Regions from separate parts of the Micromonospora sp. NPDC051543 genome, predicted to be linked through region 1. Evidence: riboswitches for the same ligand, from Rfam matches in the RefSeq annotation. Region 1 holds a riboswitch; the other holds the start of a gene.
What was found. A riboswitch is a leader RNA that binds a small molecule or an ion and turns the genes downstream of it on or off. The one in region 1 is predicted to bind cobalamin.
Positions count from the first base shown of each region.

Region 1 (9,300 bases):
AACGCCTCCCAGCCGGCCAGCCGCTGGCGGTCCTCCCCCACGTACTCGTCGAGCGGCTGGAGCGAGTCGACCCGGTCACGGATCTGGCCGCCACCGTTGAACAGGATGACGTCCGGTCCCTTGCCCGACTGGATGGCCGCGCCCAGCAGCGTGTAGTACTGGTCGAACGGTTGGGCGACGAACTCGACCTTCACGTCCTTGTGCTTCTTGGCGAAGTCGGCCTTGGCCTTCTCCACGTACTGGGCGGAGCTGGCCTCGCCGGACTTCCAGTCCCAGACGACCAGCTTCTTGTCCGAGCCTCCGGACGATGAACCCGAACCTGTCGCGCTTCCACAGCCTGTCAGGGCCAGCCCTGCAACGAGGACCGCTGACCACACTGCTCGTTGCTTCATCGTTGCTCACCTTCATATGGGGAGTGGCCTGGAAACGGCCGTCGATGCAAGATTGACGAGAACGTAACTCGTATGACGTCTGACGTCAACGGTTGCCCGTACACTGGGGCGGACTCGTGGGCCCGCTCCCGCGGCTACGCGGAGGTGAACGTGACGACATCGAACCGGTCGGCCGTCAACGGCACGGCGACGCCGACCTGGACGCGTCGCCCGACGAATCTGGCCCAGGCGATCACGGCCGAGTTGGTGACCCGCATCGTCCAGGGAGCACACCCCTCGGGCACGCCACTGCCCCCCGAGCCGGTGCTCTGCGAGGCCTTCTCGGTGAGCCGCACCGTCATCCGCGAGGCCGTGAAGATCCTGCAGGAGAAGGGGCTCGTGCAGGTCCGCCAGGGCAGCGGAACGCTCGTGACCCCGCCCTCGTCGTGGGACATGCTCGACGAACTCGTCCTCGCGGCGACCATCGCCGAGGACGACACCCTGGCGATCCTGGACGACCTGGTGGTCACCCGCCGGGTCCTGGAGTCCGACATGGCCAACGTGGCCGCCCGCCTCGCCGACGAGGCGACGATCGACCGGCTACGCGCCCTGGTGGACCGCATGGACGAGCTGGTCGACGACCACGTCACCTACCAGGAGCACGACCGCGCCTTCCACGACACGGTCATGCAGGCGTCCGGGAACCGCATCGCCCGGGGCGTCGTCCGTTCGCTGGAGAGTCAGGTCGTCAACACCGCCCGGTACATGGGCAAGCCCGAGCGGGCCATGTGCGTGGCGTCGAACCAGGGGCACCGGCGCATCTACGAGCGCATCGCCGCCCACGACCCGGACGGTGCCGCCCAGGCGATGTTCACGCACATCACGGAGGCGTGGCTCGTGCGCCGCAGCGGACCGGGAAGCCCGACCCGGCTGCAGCGCTGACCGCTCCGTCGACCCCTGGTACGACCCCACGCCGACCCGTCCGTGACGTCGGCGAGAAATCCAGATCCATCCATCGCTTGAGAATGTTAGCGATAACAGACTACCCTCGGGCCGCAGAGGCGAAGGGCACGCTTCACCGCTCCACTCGATCCGCCGAGGTCGATGGAGCAGTGCATGACCAACGCCCGCTGGTGGGTGACCGGGCCTCCCCTCAGGGACGTTGACCACCGCCGTCGGCGACGGCGGGCCGCCGCACGCGGGAGCCAGGGTGGACACCCGAGCCGCTCCTGCCGTGCTCGCGGCACCGCCGCAGCCCCACCCGAACGACCCGCGACGACACCGCGACACGCCGCCAGCGCATGCGGCGGGCCGCCCGCCCGTCGTGACCCACCCTGGAGGTACCGATGCGCCCCACACCGCCACCGCGGACCAAGACCCGGCTCCGGCGCGGCCTCGCCTGGCTCGCGAGCCTGCTGCTCGTCACGACGCTGATGCCGGCCACGGCCGCCCGCGCGGACAACCCCATCGTCCAACACATCTACACGGCCGACCCGGCGCCCCTGGTCCACAACGGACGGGTCTACCTCTACACCGGCCACGACGAGGACGGCTCGACGTACTTCACCATGAAGGACTGGCGGGTGTGGTCGTCGGCCGACATGGTCAACTGGACCGACCACGGCTCACCGTTGAGCGTCGCCACCTTCAGTTGGGCGAGCGCCAACGCCTGGGCCGGTCAGGTCGTCGCCCGCAACGGCAAGTTCTACTGGTACGTGCCGGTCACCGCCCGGGCCACCAACTCGATGGCCATCGGCGTCGCGGTCGCCGACAGCCCCACCGGCCCGTTCCGGGACGCCATCGGCCGTCCCCTGGTGGGCAACGGCGAGATCGACCCCACGGTCTTCGTCGACGACGACGGTCAGGCGTACCTGTACTGGGGCAACCCGAACCTGTGGTACGTCCGGCTGAACGCCGACATGATCTCCTACAGCGGCAGCGCCACCAAGATCCCGCTCACCACCGCCGGGTTCGGAGCCCGCAGCGGCAACGCGAGCCGGCCCACCCTCTACGAGGAGGGCCCCTGGGTCTACAAGCGCAACGGCATCTACTACAACGTGTTCGCGGCGGAGTGCTGCTCCGAGTTCATCGGATACTCGACCGCCACCGGCCCGACCGGCCCGTGGACCTATCGCGGCACGGTCATGCCCCGCCAGGGCGCGAGCTTCACCAACCACCCGGGAGTCATCGACTTCAGCGGCGGCTCGTACTTCTTCTACCACAACGGGGCGCTGCCGGGCGGTGGCGGTTACACCCGTTCGGTGGCCGTGGAGAAGTTCACGTACAACACCAACGGCACCATCCCGACGATCAACATGACCACGACGGGCGCGCCGCAGATCGGCACGCTGAACCCGTACGTGCGGCAGGAGGCCGAGACCATCGCCTGGGGCTCCGGCATCGAGACCGAGCCGGCCAGCGAGGGCGGGATGAACGTCGGGTGGATCGAGAACGGGGACTACATCAAGGTCAAGGGCGTCGGCTTCGGTACGGGCGCGACGTCCTTCTCCGCGCGGGTCGCCTCGGCCACGTCCGGCGGCACGATCGAACTGCGCCTCGGTAGCCCCACCGGTACCCGGGTGGGCAGCTGCGCGGTACCCGGCACCGGTGCGTGGCAGACGTGGCAGACCGTCTCCTGCCCGATCTCCGGCGCCACCGGCACCCAGGACCTGTACCTGCGGTTCACCGGCGGCAGCGGCACCCTGTTCAACCTCAACTGGTGGCAGTTCCAGGCCAACGGCACCACGCCCACCCCGACGCCGACGCCGACGCCGAGCCCGACCGCGGACCCGACGCCGACGCCCATTCCGACGCCCACGACCACCCCCACTCCCACTCCCACGCCGACGCCGACGAGCCCGGCCGGGACGTCCTGCGCGGTCACCAACACCGTGGTGAACACCTGGCAGGGCGGTTTCGAGGGACGGTTGACGGTCACCAACTCCGGATCGTCGGCGCTCAACGGCTGGCGGGTCACCTGGACGCTCGCCAGCGGGCAGACGGTGTCCCAGGTCTGGAACGGCACCCTCACCCAGTCAGGTAGCCAGGTGACCGTCGCGAACGCCGCCTACAACGGCCAGCTCGCCCCGGGAACCTCGACCACCGCGGGCTACCTCAGCTCCACCACCTCAAGCAGTCCCCCGACCACCACCCCCACCTGCGCCCCCGCCTAACCAACTCCCCCGGGTTCCCCACCCCCAAAAACACCCCCACCCCATCCCCACACCCCGTCCGCCGCCGACGTCGATCATGAAGTCAATGCCCCCGACACGCCGATAGGGAGCAACGAGTTCATGATCGACGGGGCGGGGCCGGGGGTGGGGTGGGGGTTCTAAAGGTTCTAGAAGTCGTCGTCGAAGGCGACCGTGCCGGTCACCCCGACCTGGTACGCCGACACCCGCCGCTCGAAGAAGTTGGACAGCTCCTGCACGTCCTGCAGCTCCATGAAGGCGAACGGATTGGCCGACCCGTAGTGCGGCGCGATCCCGAGCTGGGCGAGCCGGCGGTCGGCGACGTGCTGCAGGTACTGGCGCATGTCCGCCAGGGTGAGGCCGGGCACCCCCTGGCCCACCAGGTCCTCGGCGAACTGGACCTCGCACTCGACCGCCTCGGTGAGCATCCGGCGGACCTGGTCGGCCAGGTCGTCGTCGAACAGGTCGGGCTCCTCGGCACGTACGGTGTCGACGACGTCGAACGCGAACGCCATGTGCATGGACTCGTCGCGGAACACCCAGTTGGTCCCCGACGCCAGCCCGTGCAGCAGGCCACGCGAGCGCAGGAAGTAGACGTACGCGAACGCGCCGTAGAAGAACAACCCCTCGATGCAGGCGGCGAAGCAGATCAGGTTGAGCAGGAACGACCGCCGGTCCTCGCGCGTGCGCAGCTCCCGCAGGTCGCCCAGCGAGTCGATCCAGCGGAAGCAGAACTCGGCCTTGCGACGGATCGACGGAATGTTCTCGATGGCGGCGAAGGCTTCGAACCGCTCGGCCTCGTCGGGCACGTACGTGTCGAGCAGGTTCAGGTAGAACTGGACGTGCACGGCCTCCTCGAACAGCTGCCGCGACAGGTAGAGCCGACCTTCCGGGCTGTTGACGTGCTGGTACAGGTTGAGCACGAGGTTGTTGGCGACGATCGTGTCGCCGGTGGCGAAGAACGCGACGAGGCGGCTGACCAGGTGCCGCTCGGCCGCCGACAGCCGGTCCAGGTCGGCGAGGTCGGCGTGCAGGTCGACCTCCTCGACCGTCCACGTGTTGCGGATGGCGTCCCGGAACCGGTCGAAGAAGTGCGGGTAGCGCATCGGACGGAGAGTCAGGTCCATCCCGGGGTCGAGCAGCATGTGCGTGGTCCTCGCGTCGGTGGTGCTGTCCGTGGTGGTGTCGGCGACGGTCACTGGCACGCCTCGCACGACTCGGGGTTCTCCAGCGAGCAGGCCAACGCCTCGGCATCGACCGCGACGGCGGCGAGGGGGGCGAGGGGCGGCACCGCGCTGACGGTGGCCTGCTGGATCCGGGTGGCCGGCCGGGACCGCAGGTAGTAGGTCGTCTTCAGACCGGTCTTCCAGGCGTACAGGTACATCGAGGAGAGCTTGCCGATGGTGGGCGAGGCCAGGAACAGGTTCAGCGACTGGGACTGGTCGATGAACGGAGCGCGGGCGGCGGCCAGGTCGATCAGCGCCCGCTGCGGCAGCTCCCACGCGGTGCGGAACAGCTCCCGCACGTCGGCCGGCAGCTCCACGACGGACTGCACCGAGCCCTCGGCCCGCTTGATCGCCGACCGGATCTGCTCGGTCCACAGGCCGCGGGCCTTCAACTCGCGTACGAGAGCGGTGTTGACCTGGAGGAACTCCCCCGACAGCGTCTCGCGCTTGAACAGATTGGACACCTGCGGCTCGACGCACTCGTAGCAGCCGGCGATCGACGCGATCGTCGCGGTGGGCGCGACCGCCACCAGCAGCGAGTTGCGCAGCCCGTACTCCCGCACCTGCTGACGCAGCGCGGTCCAGCGCGCGGTCTGCGTACCCTCGACGCCCCAGAGGTCGGGTTGGAGCTGGCCCCGGGCGGCCCGGGTCTGCGCGAACGCCGGGTGGGCGCCGAAGTCGCGGGCCAGGTCGGCGGAGGTCTCCAGCGCGGTGAGGTACAGCTCCTCGCTGATCCGGGTGGACAGCTCCCGCGCGGCCGGCGCGTCGAACGGCAGCCGCAGCGCGAAGAACACGTCCTGCAACCCCATCAGCCCGAGCCCGACCGGCCGCCAACGGGGATTGCTCGCCGCCGCCTGCGGGGTCGGGTAGTAGTTGATGTCGATGACCCGGTCGAGGAACGTCACCGCCGTCCGAACCGTGGCGCGCAGCCGTTCCCAGTCGATGCCGTCGTCGGTCAGGTGGGCGGCGACGTTCACCGAGCCGAGGTTGCACACGGCGGTCTCGTCGTCGCTGGACACCTCGATGATCTCGGTGCAGAGGTTGGAGAGGTGCACCACGTTGCCCGACTCGGCCGTCTGGTTGCACAGCCGGTTGGCCGCGTCCTTGAAGGTCATCCAGCCGTTGCCGGTCTGGGCCAGGGTCCGCATCATCTTCCCGTACAGCTCACGGGCCGGCAGCTGCCGCACGTAGCGGCCCTGCGCCTCGGCGGCCCGGTACGCGGCGTCGAACCGCTCGCCCCACAGGTCGGGCAGTTCGGGCACCTCGTCGGGGTCGAACAGCGACCACATCTCGTCGGCCTCGACCCGGCGCATGAACTCGTCCGGAACCCAGTTGGCCAGGTTGAGATTGTGCGTACGCCGGGCGTCCTCGCCCGTGTTGTCCCGGAGCTGGAGGAACTCCTCGATGTCCGGGTGCCACGGCTCCAGGTAGACGCAGGCCGCGCCCTTTCGCCGCCCGCCCTGGTTGACCGCCGCGACGCTCGCGTCCAGTGTGCGCAGCCACGGCACGATGCCGTTGGACTGCCCGTTCGTGCCCCGGATCAACGCGCCGCGGGACCGGATCCGGGAAAACGCGATGCCGATGCCACCGGCGAACTTGGACAGGTTGGCGACCTGGGCGTAGCGCGCGTAGATCGAGTCCAGTTCGTCGCGCGGCGAGTCCACGAGATAGCACGAGGACATCTGAGTGTGTCGGGTGCCGGAGTTGAACAGGGTCGGCGAGCTGGGCAGATAGGCGAGACTGGACATCAGCCGGTAGAAGTCGACCGCCTCGTCCGGCGTACGGGACAGGCCGCAGGCCACCCGCAGCAGCCAGTACTGCGGGGTCTCCAGCACGAGCCGGGTGGTGGGGTGACGCAGCAGGTACCGGTCGTAGACGGTGCGCAGGCCGAAGTACTCGAAGCGCCGGTCGCCGTCGGGGTCGACGGCGTCGTCGAACGTCTCCGCGTGCGCGGCGACGAACGCGGCGGTCTCGTCACCGATCAGACCCTCGGCGTGGCCGGCCCGGATCGCCGCGCTGAACGAGGTGATGCCCTGGCGCCGCACCTCCTTGTCGACGTAGCCGGCCAACAGCCGCGCGGCCAGGCGCGAGTACTGCGGCTCCGTACCGATCATCTCGGCCGCCGTCTGGATGGACAGCCGGTCCAGCTCGGCGGTCGTCGCGCCGTCGTAGAGGCCGCTGATCGTACGGGTGGCCACCCGCATCGGGTCGACCTCGGTCAGGTCGTCGGCCCACCGCTCGACCGCCCGGACGATCTTGTTCACGTCCACGGCCTCGGTGCCGCCGTCACGCTTGCGCACCTGCATCGGGGTCCGCCGCGCGGCCTCGCCGCCGACCGGGACCACCTCGGTGACTGTCACCACTCACTCCTCGGGAGTTCGAGACCTCGAAGGCCCTCGGACGCGAGGAGACGGACGCCGTCGACGCCACGCCAGCGCGGGCGTGGGGCAGGTGGCGTCAGCCGTTCCACGCGGCCTCGGACCGCCGCGCACCCGAGGTTCGGGTACGCGGCGCGCTGGCAGGTCTTCGGACTCGCGGGCGCCACCGGGCCTGCCCGGTCACCTACTGGCCGTCGCTTCCCAGGCCGATGGCCCAGTGCTGATGACGGCGGTCGTTCCCACTCACCGCTGCGGGACAGTCCCGGACTTCCACCGGGTTCCCTCTTGCCTCGACCACTCACCAGGAGTGGACGAACCAGCTGCGGTCGACACCATATATAGGGGCGAGCACGTTTGTCACACCCCACATGTCGGGTTCGGCGTGTCGCGGTCGCCGATGACGACCCTCGTCGATCGGCTCGGAGCCGGCCGGTGGGGCGGTGACGCCCCGACCGTCGCCATCGGCTTGACCGAGGCGAACCGGCACCGATACGGTCGACCCACTATCTGCGGCGACGCGAGGGAAGCCGGTGAGAATCCGGCGCGGTCGCGCCACTGTGAGCGCCCCCCAGCCCGGGGGGCGCGAGCCAGGACGCTCGGTCGTCCGCAGCCTTGCGATGGGGACGCGTCATCCCCGAGGAGGTTCGTGCTCGCATGTCCAGCTCCACGTCCAGCCAGCCGCTGGCTCACCCCGCTGTCCCGACCCGTCTCCTGTGGACGGTCCTGGCCACCGTCGCCGTGCTCGCCCTGCTGACCTACCTCGTCGCCTTCGACCAGGGGGCGGTCTCGCGTAGCGGGATGTACCTGCACGAGCTGATGCACGACGGCCGGCACCTGCTCGGTGTCCCGTGCCACTGACCGGCACCGGCACCGCACCCACGTTCGTCACGGTCCTGCTGCGCGGGCTCCTCGCCGGCCTGGTGGCCGGCCTGCTCGCCGGGACGTTCGCCTACGTCGTCGGCGAACCACACGTCGAAGCGGCCATCGCCATCGAGGAGGCGGCCACCCAGGCCGAGCCCGTCGCCGACGGGCACCAGCACGCCGAGGCCACCACCGACGGGCACCAGCACGGCGAGGAGGCCCTGGTCGGCCGCAACGGCCAACGCGGCGGCCTGTTCCTGGCCACCGGCCTCTTCGGCACCGCCATGGGCGGCCTGCTGGCCAGCGCGTACGTCCTGCTGGCCCGTCGTCGGCGGACCGCCGACGACGGACGGTCCGGGCTGTTGCTGGCCGGCGGTGCGCTGCTCGGCGCGGTGATCGTGCCGTTCCTCAAGTACCCGCCGAATCCGCCGGCCGTCGGCGACCCGTCCACCATCAACCAGCGCACGGTCACCTACCTGCTGATGGTGGTACTCGGGCTGGTCGCGGTCTGGTCCGGTTCGCTCGGCTACCGATCGGTGGGTGAGCACGCGCCGGTGTGGCTGCGGGCCAGCGCGGCGGTCGGCGGTTTCCTGCTGGTCACCGTCGTGTCCTATGTGGTGCTGCCGTCGTTCCAGGAGGTCCCCGGCGACTTCCCCGCGACGCTGCTGTGGAGCTTCCGGCTCGCCTCGCTCGGCACCCAGATGGTGCTGTGGACCGGGATCGGCCTGCTCTTCGCCGCCCTGATGCACCGCCAGCGCGCGGTCGCCGACGCACGACTGGCCGGGTGAGCGCCACCAGCCTGCGGCTGGTCGCCCACGGTCACACCGCCGCCCTGCGGCAGGCCCGGTTCGGCGGGAACGACAGCCTGGACGAGGGCGGCCGGCGTGCCGCCCTCGCCCTGTCCCCCAGTGGTACCGGCCGGCGTGAAGGCGACGCGGCGGCGTGCCTGTCCAGCCCCGCGGCGGCGGCCGTCGAGACCGCCGAGGTTCTCGGGCTCGCGCCCACCGTCGTGGCGGCCCTGACCGACTGTGACTACGGCGACTGGTCGGGCCGGCCCCTCGCGGAGATCGCGGCGGAGCGGCCGGACGCGCTGCGCGAGTGGCTGTCCACGCCGGACGCCGCACCGCACGGCGGTGAGTCGATCGTCGCGGTGCGCCAGCGCGTCGGTCGGTGGCTGGACGCGCAGCGCGGGAGCGGCCGACGGGTCATCGCCGTCACCCACCCGCTCGTGATCCGGGTCGCGCTGGTGCATGCCCTGGATCTGCCGCTGGCG
Region 1 is NZ_JBITDT010000003.1:312,422-321,721, forward strand. It holds gene ACIA3K_RS07190 (ABC transporter substrate-binding protein) at 1-392, opposite strand, end outside; gene ACIA3K_RS07195 (FadR/GntR family transcriptional regulator) at 543-1,313, shown strand; gene ACIA3K_RS07200 (family 43 glycosylhydrolase) at 1,718-3,544, shown strand; gene ACIA3K_RS07205 (ribonucleotide-diphosphate reductase subunit beta) at 3,712-4,707, opposite strand; gene ACIA3K_RS07210 (ribonucleoside-diphosphate reductase subunit alpha) at 4,758-7,094, opposite strand; cobalamin riboswitch at 7,288-7,502, opposite strand; cobalamin riboswitch at 7,689-7,762, shown strand; gene ACIA3K_RS07215 (CbtB domain-containing protein) at 7,821-8,024, shown strand; gene ACIA3K_RS07220 (CbtA family protein) at 8,015-8,815, shown strand; gene ACIA3K_RS07225 (histidine phosphatase family protein) at 8,812-9,300, shown strand, end outside.

Region 2 (9,300 bases), on a different contig from region 1:
GCCGGTCTCGCAGTCGACGACCACGCAGGGGGCACCCGTCGCCGCGAGGACCGCCGCCGCGCCTGCCGCCCGGTCGAGCGGGCGGGTTCCGGCGGTGGCTCTGCCGTCGGTGACGATGAGGACCAGGGGGCGGCGCTTCGGATCGCGCAGGCGTTCCACGCGCAACAGATCGGCGGCGGCGAGCAGGCCCTCGGCCAGTGGCGTCCGCCCGCCGGTCGGCAGTTCGGCCAGCCGGGTCGACGCGGCCAGCACCGACGAGGTGGCCGGCAGCAGCGTCCGCGCGCCGGCGCCCCGGAACGCGATCACCGCGACCTTGTCCCGCCGCTGGTACGCGTCGGTGAGCAGGGCGAGCACCGCGTCCTTCACGGTGACCATCCGCTGCCGGGCGCCCATCGAGCCGCTCGCGTCCACCACGAACAGCACCAGGTTGCCCTCACGCCCCTCCCGGACCGCCTCCCGCAGGTCCTCCGGGCGCAGCCGCAACGGCCCGGTGAGCCGACCCCGGGCCGCCTGGTGCGGCGCGGCGGCGCGAACCGTCGCCGGCAGGTGCAGCGCGCCCACCCGGCCCGCCGGCACCCGGGCCCCGGTGGTGCGGCCCCGCCCGGTCCGCGCCCGGGAGCGCCGGCCCGGCACCCCGTCACCGACGCCGGGCGCGGTGAGGAGCCGGGCCCGCAGACCACCCCGGGGTACGGCCACCGCTCCGCCGTCCCAGTCCCGATCGTTCCCGGCGTCGCTCGGCCCCACGCCCCCGGCCCGTCCACGACGCGTGCCCTGGCTGTCAACCTGTGATCGGTCGGAGGACCCGTCCGCGCCGGCGTGCGGCTCGGGACCGTCGCGATGCTCGTCCCCGCCGGTGCCGCGCTCGTCCCCGCCGGCGGAGCCGTGTCGATCCGGACCGTCCATGGCGCTCGGGTCGCCGACGGCGCCGCCGGCGTCACGGTCACGGGCGTCCGGGCCGGACCCATCGGAACGGTGCCCAGCGTCCGGGCCACCCGCACCGCCCGGGCCACCGGCACTGCCGTCCGGGCCGCTGCGGCCGTCCGGGCCGTCTCCGCCGTCCGGACCGTCGGGGCGCGGGCCGGCGGGGCCGCCGTCGTGTGGGCCGTCGTCGTCCGGCTCGTCGGGGTGGGCGTCCTGGGCTCGTTGCAGCGCCTCGTCGAGGCGCTTCTCGTCCAGCCCCGGCGTGTCGAACGGGTCGCGGCGGCGACGGTGCGGCAGGGCGAGCCGCGCCGCCACCCGGACGTCGTCGCTGGTGACCCGGTCCCGGCCGTGCCAGGCGGCGTGGGCGAGAGCGGTACGCGCGGTGACGATGTCGGCGCGCATCCCGTCCACGTCGAACGCCGCGCACACCTCGGCGATCTGCCGCAGCGCGGCGTCGGGCAGGCGTACCCCGGGAAGCCGGCGGCGGGCGGAGGCCACCTGGGCGGCGATCTCGGCGTCGGCGTCGGCCCAGCGGGCGGCGAACCCGACCGGGTCGGCGTCGGCGGCGAGCCGGCGGCGCACGACCTCCACCCGGATCTCCGGGTCCCGGCTGGCGTTCACCTCCACGGTCAGCCCGAACCGGTCGAGCAGCTGCGGGCGCAGCTCCCCCTCCTCCGGGTTCATAGTGCCGACCAGCAGGAACCGGGCGGCGTGGCTCACCGACACGCCCTCGCGCTCGACGTGGCTGCGGCCCATCGCCGCCGCGTCCAGCAGCAGGTCGACGAGGTGATCGTGCAGCAGGTTGACCTCGTCCACGTAGAGCACGCCCCGGTGGGCGGCGGCGAGCAGGCCCGGTTCGAAGGCGCGGACGCCCTCGCCGAGGGCCTTCTCCAGGTCCAGCGACCCGACGACCCGGTCCTCGGCCGCGCCGACGGGCAGTTCCACGAGGCGCGCCGGCCCAGTCTCGGCGGCCGCCCCGAGCGGGTGCGGCCCGTCCGGGCAGCCCGGGTCGGGTTCGGCCGGATCACACCCGAAGCGGCAGCCGGCGACCCGACGCACCGGGGGCAGCAGCGCCGCGAGGGCACGGACGGCGGTCGACTTCGCGGTGCCCTTCTCACCCCGCACCAGGACCCCGCCGATCGCCGGGGAGACGGCGTTGAGCAGCAACGCGAGCCGCATGTCGGCCATGCCGAGCACGGCGCTGAACGGATAGGTGGCACTCATGCTGGGCCTTCTTCCGTTCGCGACTGCGGGGCTCGCAAAACCGGCTCACTCCTCGCGCTCACTGAGCCTCCTTGGATCGCGACTGCGGGGCTCGCAAAACCGGCTCACTCCTCGCGCTCACGCCTTGTCCTCCAGGTCGCCCTCGCTGGCCAGGTACTCGTCGCGCAGGCGGTCCAGGGTGGCCGGCTCGGGCTTGGCCCACAGCCCCCGGTCGGCGGCCTCCAACAGCCGCTCGGTGATGCCGCGCAACGCCCACGGGTTGGACCGCGCCAGGAACTCCCGGGTGGTGTCGTCGAACAGGTAGGCGGCGGCCAGGTGCTCGTACATCCAGTCGTCCACCACGCCGGCGGTGGCGTCGTAGCCGAACAGGTAGTCCACGGTGGCGGCCAGCTCGAACGCGCCCTTGTAGCCGTGCCGGCGCATCGCGGCGATCCACTTCGGGTTGACCACCCGGGCCCGGAACACCCGCCGGGTCTCCTCGCCCAGCGTGCGGGTCCGTACGTCGTGCGGCATGGCCGAGTCGCCCACGTACGCGGCCGGGGACGTGCCGGTGAGGTGACGGACCATCGCCACCATCCCGCCGTGGTACTGGAAGTAGTCGTCGGAGTCGACGATGTCGTGCTCGCGGGTGTCCTGGTTCTTCACCGCGACCGAGATCCGGGCGAACGAGCGTTCCATGTCGGCGCGCGCCTCCCGACCGTCCAGGCCCCGGCCGTACGCGTAGCCACCCCACACCGCGTACACCTCGGCCAGGTCGGCGTCGCTGCGCCACGTACGGGCGTCGATCAACGGCAGCAGGCCCGCCCCGTACGCGCCGGGTTTGGAGCCGAAGATGCGGGCGGTGGCCCGCCGCTCGTCGCCGTGCTCGGCCACGTCGGCGGTGACGTGCGCCCGCAGGTAGTTCTCCTCGTCCGGCTCGTCGAGGGCGGCGACCTGCCGGACGGCGTCGTCGAGCAGCGCCACCACGTGCGGAAACGCGTCGCGGAAGAAGCCGGAGATCCGCACGGTGACGTCGACGCGGGGTCGACCCAGCTCGGCGGTCGGCACCACCTCGACGCCGGTGACCCGCCGGGACCGCTCGTCCCACACCGGCCGGCAGCCCAGCAGCGCGAGCACCTCGGCGATGTCATCGCCCTGGGTGCGCATCGCGCTGGTGCCCCACACGGTCAAGCCCACCGAGCGGGGGTACGCGCCGGTGTCGGCGAGGTGCCGGGCCAGCAGCGAGTCGGCCAGGGCCACGCCGACGTCCCAGGCGTTGCGGCTGGGGATGGCCTTCGGGTCGACGGAGTAGAAGTTCCGGCCGGTGGGCAGCACGTTGACCAGGCCCCGGGTGGGTGAGCCGGACGGGCCTGGCGGCACGAACCGACCGTCGAGCGCGCCGAGGGTGTTGCGCAGCTCGTCCGTGGTGCGCTCCAGCCGGGGCACCAGCTCGGTCGCGGCGAAGTGCAGCACCTTGGCGGCCTCCGGGATCGGCTGGCCGGTCACCTCGGCGACGACCGCCTCGGCCGTCTCGGCGCTCCAGCCCAGGGTCTCCATGCCGATGGCCAGCCGCCGGGCGAGGGCTTCGATCAGGTCGACGGCATCGGCGGCGGTGCCGGCCGGCCCGTCCACCGCGTCGGTCAACGCGGCCGGCAGGGCGACCCGCTGGCCCGGCGTCGCGAGCAGTTCCTGCTCGTCGAGGGCGTACGCGGCGGCGAGGGCCTGCCGCAGGCCGGGCAGGGCCTGGGCGCCGCCCCAGATCTGCGGGGCGCGCAGCACCGCGAGGACGAGGTTGACGCGGGGCTCTCCGGTGGGCGCTTCGGCGAGGATGTGCAGGCCGTCGCGGATCTGCACGTCCTTGACCTCGCACAGGTAGCCGTCGAGGTGCAGCACGAAGTCGTCGAAGTCGTCCGCGTCGGGCATCGCCTCGGTGTGCAGGTCGTGGTGCAGTTCGGCGGCGCGGACCAGGTCCCAGATCTGCGCCCGCACGGTCGGTACCTTGGCCGGGTCGAGCGCCTGCACGGTGGCGTACTCGTCGAGCAGTTGCTCCAGTTTGGCCAGGTCGCCGTAGGTCTCGGCGCGGGCCATCGGCGGCACCAGGTGGTCGATGACCACGGCGTGTGCCCGCCGCTTGGCCTGGGTGCCCTCGCCGGGGTCGTTGACGATGAACGGGTAGACCAGCGGCAGGTCCGCGAGGACCGCGTCGGGCGCGCAGTCGGCGGCCAGGCCGAGGCCCTTGCCGGGCAGCCACTCCAGGGTGCCGTGCTTGCCCAGGTGTACCACGGCGTCCGCGCCGAAGCCGCCGTCCGCGACCGGCGCGGCGAGCCAGCGGTACGCGGCCAGGTAGTGGTGGCTCGGCGGCAGGTCCGGGTCGTGGTAGATGGCGATCGGGTTCTCCCCGAAGCCACGCGGCGGCTGGATCAGCAGCGCCACGTTGCCGAAGCGCAGCCCGGCCAGCACGATGTCCCCGCCGTCGGTGTACAGCTCGCCGGGCGGCTCGCCCCAGTGCTGCCGCATCCGTTCGCGCAGCTCGACCGGGACCGCCTCGAACCAGCGCCGGTACGTCTGCCCCGGTATCCGGGCCTCGGCGGCGGCCAACTGCTCCGGGGTGAGCCACTCCACGTCGTGCCCGCCGGCGGCGATCAGCGCGTGGATCAGCGCGTCACCGTCCGTGGGCGGCGGGGAGCCGCCGAGGTCGTAGCCCGCCTCGGCGAGCGCGGCGAACAGCCGGACCGCCGAGGCCGGGGTGTCCAACCCGACGGCGTTGCCGACGCGCGAGTGCTTGGTGGGGTACGAGCTGAGCACCACGGCGATCCGCTTCTCGGCGTTCGGCACGTCGCGCAGCCGGGCGTGACGCACCGCGATGCCGGCGACGCGGGCGGCCCGCTCGGGGTCGGCGGCGTACACCGAGAGCCCGTCGGCGTCGACCTGCTTGAACGAGAACGGCACCGTGACGATCCGGCCGTCGAACTCGGGGATTGCCACCTGCATCGCCGCGTCCAGCGGGGACAGTCCGGCGTCGCTGGCGGCCCACTGCTCGCGCGTGCTGGTGAGGCAGAGCGCCTGGATGACCGGCACGTCCAGGGCGGCGAGCGCGCCGACGTCCCAGGCGTCCTCGTCGCCGCCGGAGGAAGCGTCCGCCGCGACCGCGCCGCCGGCCGCGAGGACGGTGACCAGCAACGCGTCACAGCGGGCGAACAGCCCGAGCGGCCCGGCGCCGGTGGTCAGCCCGCGCAGCGAGCCGCAGAAGATCGGCAGTGGGTTGCCGCCGGCCGCGCGGACCGCCTCGGCCAGCACGTCGACGAACGCGGTGTTGCCGGCCAGGGCATGCGCCCGGTAGAAGACGATTCCGATGGTGGGCCGACCCGCTTCGGTGGGGTGCTCGCCGTACACGCCGTATGCCGGGGTCGGCGCGGGCGGTGCGAATCCCTCCCCGGTGAGCAGGACCGTGTCGGAGAGGAACCGGGCCAGCTCCCCCAGGTTGTCCGGCCCGCCCTCGACCAGGTACGCGAGGGCCTGGGCGACCACCCCGGACGGCACCGTGGAGACCGCCATCAGCTCCGCGTCCGGCAGCGCCTCGCCGCCGAGGACGACCGTGGGCACGCCGCTGGCGAGCACGGCGGCGAGGCCGTCCGGCCACGCCTGCCGACCGCCGAGCAGGCGTACGACGGCGAGGTCGACCCCGTCGAGCAGGGCGGGCACCTCGTCGGCCGCCACCCGGGCGGGGTTGGCGAGCCGGTAGTCGGCGTCGCTGGCGCGGGCGGCCAGCAGGTCGGTGTCGGCGGTGGAGAGCAGCAGAATGCGCACGGCAGGCTCCGGACGGTAACGTCGGCGCTCTCGCGGAAGCGATTCGGCGACGACGTGCGGGTGGGCGCGGGGTTCAGCGGGCGCCGCGACCCGGACCGCTCACCGGCACGGGGCCGGCGGCGACGGGTGGCGTGGCGCGGAACTCAGCGGTGAACGGAGTCGATGCCGATCGCGGCGACAGCACGGCCGCGGTGCGGGGAACGGCAGCGGCCGTCGATGATGGAGACGCCATGCGTCATCGGGTCCTCCTCGGGTGTCCACGCCCTGGGGTACGTCCCGACGGCCGAAGTATCCTGGCTTCCGGATCGACGCTCTCCCCCGGCCTTCCAACCGCAGACACACGGCCGTGACTCGCGAGGGGGGATCACTCCCCGGTGACAGTGGCGGGACCGCGTCGGATTCGCACCGACTTCCTTCACTGCCGTCAGGCCGCGAATGCTGCCACACCCTGACGCTGCCGGTCAACGCGGACCCCGGCGCCGCCCGGCCCCGAGCACCACATTGACCTGCGAAGATATCGGGGCGAGTCACTCATGGTTGAAGCGACGCGGCCGGCGAGTCAACGACAGCCAGCCGAGGAAACGCGCGTGCATCAGGGCAAGGTCGGGGCGACCGCCGAGACCGTACAAGTCGTGGATGGCCTCGTTCATGCAGGACGTGAGGTAGAGAGCCAGCGCCAGCGAGTGACCGTAGAACTCGGCGACGAGATCGAGTTGCGCGCGGGAGCATGGCCAAGCTGCGGCACAGTTGCGGCACAACCAGGCGGGGCGCATGGGCAGGTGGGGGCGGGACCGCAGACTCACACCACGACCTTGCTCACCACAATCGCAGCGATCCATCACAGCGGGTGATTCCTCGATGGATAACTTTCATCCGCCCTCCGGATGTCCTCCCGGCATGCCATCCCACTACTGGATAAGCTGGCCCTCGGCCCTTGAGCAGGAAGGGAGCCAGCCGTGAGCGTCCGCACAACTGCCACGCTTACCACTGTCGACCTGTTGTGGGACACCACTGACATGCTCGACGCCCTGGCCGCTCGCAACATCGCTCAGGTATTTCGCCTCGTGCAGCGAGCCACCCGCGCCAGCCAGACCACTCTCGGCGTCGCCACCGGCCTCAGCCAGGCTCAGATCAGCGAGATCACCAGCGGTGCCCGCCGGGTCAGCAGCATCGATGTCCTCACCCGCATCTGCACCGGCCTGTCCATGCCACGCCACGCACGAATGACGCTTCTCCTCGGCGAACGCGAGCCGGCCCCGGACCTCGCCGGACACCAGCTCGGCACGGCCGTACGGGACCAGTGCGCTGATGTCAGCGCGATCTATTCCAGCCGATCAGATTTCATGGCGGAGCTGCCCCCGCAAGCCCTTTTCGACCATGCCGCGGACATCCGAGCGGCCGGGCTGTCACTGAACCTCATCTGTCAGCAGTACGGCGACAATCGCCTCCTGAGACTCCTCGCCGCCGGCACCCGCCTCCGCTGCCTGTTCCTTGACCCGGCCGGCGAGGCGATCAGGCGGCAGGAGCGGGAGGACGACTATCCAGACGGGCACCTGAGCGCGCTCACCGAACTCAACATTCAGAACCTGGCTCGCCGTATTCGTGACCGGCTCCCCGCGGACGCCCGAGACAACCTCGTCATCGGCGTCTACGACGAGTCCATTCGCGCCAACGTCCTCCTGATCGATGGTCGACTCTGCGTCGTCCAGCACTACCTACCGCAGATGCGCGGTGTGGACTGCCCGACGCTGGTCATCGAGCGCAGCGCCAGCCCGTCGGGCCTCTACCCGATATTCGACGAGATGTTCAATTCGCTGTGGGAGCGCAGCCGCCAGCTATGACCGAGTTCGCGCACCTCCTCGCCCTCGCACAGGAGGCAGTCGACCTGGCACACGACCTGATGCGGAGGCTCCAGCCCGGTGCGCTGACCTTCAAGGGTGACCGCGACATGGCCTCGGACGTGGATTACGCCATCGAGCGAGCGGTTCGCGAGTACCTGGCCGCCAAGGCACCTGACATCGGTTTCCTCGGTGAGGAGTACGGCAGCAGCGGCGACACCAGCGCGCTGACCTGGGCGCTCGATCCAGTCGACGGCACCGTCAACTTCATCCACGGCTCGCCCCTGTGCGCGATCTCTCTCGGCCTCATCCACCGCACACACGCCGTCCTTGGTGTCATCGACCTTCCGTTTCTCGGTACCCGCTACCACGCCGTTCAGGGGCACGGCGCCTATGCCGACAACCGGAGCATCCGCGCCAGCCAGGTCACCGATCTGCGGGACGCCGTCGTCGCCATCGGCGACTATGCGGTCGGTGCCGAGGCCAGCCGGAAGAACATCGAGCGCCTTGCCATCACCGAGCAGCTCACCCGGCACGTGCAACGGATACGCATGCACGGGTCAGCCGCAATCGATCTCGCCTGGTTGGCGCACGGCCGGATCGACGCGTTCGTCATGCTCAACAACAACCCGTGGGACACCGTCGCGGGCGTCGTCATCGCCAGGGAGGCTGGCGCGCTGGTCGTCGACATCGACGGCACGCCCCACGACGTGAACGCTGCCGCCACGATCGGCGGTGGTGAGCTGATCCTTCCATCCGTCCTCACGATCATTCAGCGATCACTCAGACAGGCGAAACCCGCTTGAGCCCGCTCAGGGCCTGACCGGCTCAGCGGGCGTGGCGTTCCGGGTGTGCCCGATTCCACACCCGCATCCGCTCCGGGTAGCCGGTGCGGGCCGCCTCGTACAGCGGCACCGCGTGCTTGCGGGCGATGTCGCCCGCCGCACGGGGTGTGCCGGTGCGGCGACGGATCCACTCACCGTCGTGGGCGATCGCGACCACGGTGGTGTCGGTGGCGGTCGTCTCCGGTTCCAGGTAGAACTCCACACCCCGCCGACTGACGACGAACGCCTCCAGCGCGGCGAGATCCTCCCGGGTGGCCTCACGGTCCAGCTTCGTCGGGGTGGCCTCGCCACCGCGAGACCGCCGGTTGAACCAGCCCATGCCCAGCCCCTCTCCTTGGACGCCACTCCCAGTTCAGCACCGATTCCTGGCAATAGGCTGCACGGCGGGTGGGAGAAATCTGACTCCGCTGGGACGGAACCCGACGCGCGCGGGTGGTGTCATCAGTGCGAGTCCGACCGGAGGTTCCCCTGGACGACGACGTGCTCGTCACCCGCGCCCGAGCCGGTGACCTGGAGGCGTACGACCTCCTGGTCGCCCGGCACACCGCGTCCGCGTACCGGACGGCGGTGCTGCTCGGCGCGGGTTCGGACTCCGAGGACGTCGTTCAGGAGGCGTTCGTGAAGGGCTACCGCAAGCTGTCCCGCTACCGGGGAGAGTCGTCCTTCCGCTCCTGGTTGCTCGCGAT
Region 2 is NZ_JBITDT010000001.1:245,045-254,344, forward strand. It holds partial or broken gene ACIA3K_RS01250 (magnesium chelatase subunit D family protein) at 1-2,145, opposite strand, end outside; gene cobN (cobaltochelatase subunit CobN) at 2,263-5,931, opposite strand; cobalamin riboswitch at 6,218-6,347, opposite strand; gene ACIA3K_RS01260 (hypothetical protein) at 6,459-6,734, opposite strand; gene ACIA3K_RS01265 (DUF5919 domain-containing protein) at 6,888-7,772, shown strand; gene ACIA3K_RS01270 (inositol monophosphatase family protein) at 7,769-8,575, shown strand; gene ACIA3K_RS01275 (hypothetical protein) at 8,598-8,933, opposite strand; gene ACIA3K_RS01280 (RNA polymerase sigma factor) at 9,059-9,300, shown strand, end outside.
Region 2: another riboswitch for cobalamin. It lies ahead of cobN (cobaltochelatase subunit CobN); the one in region 1 lies ahead of ACIA3K_RS07210 (ribonucleoside-diphosphate reductase subunit alpha).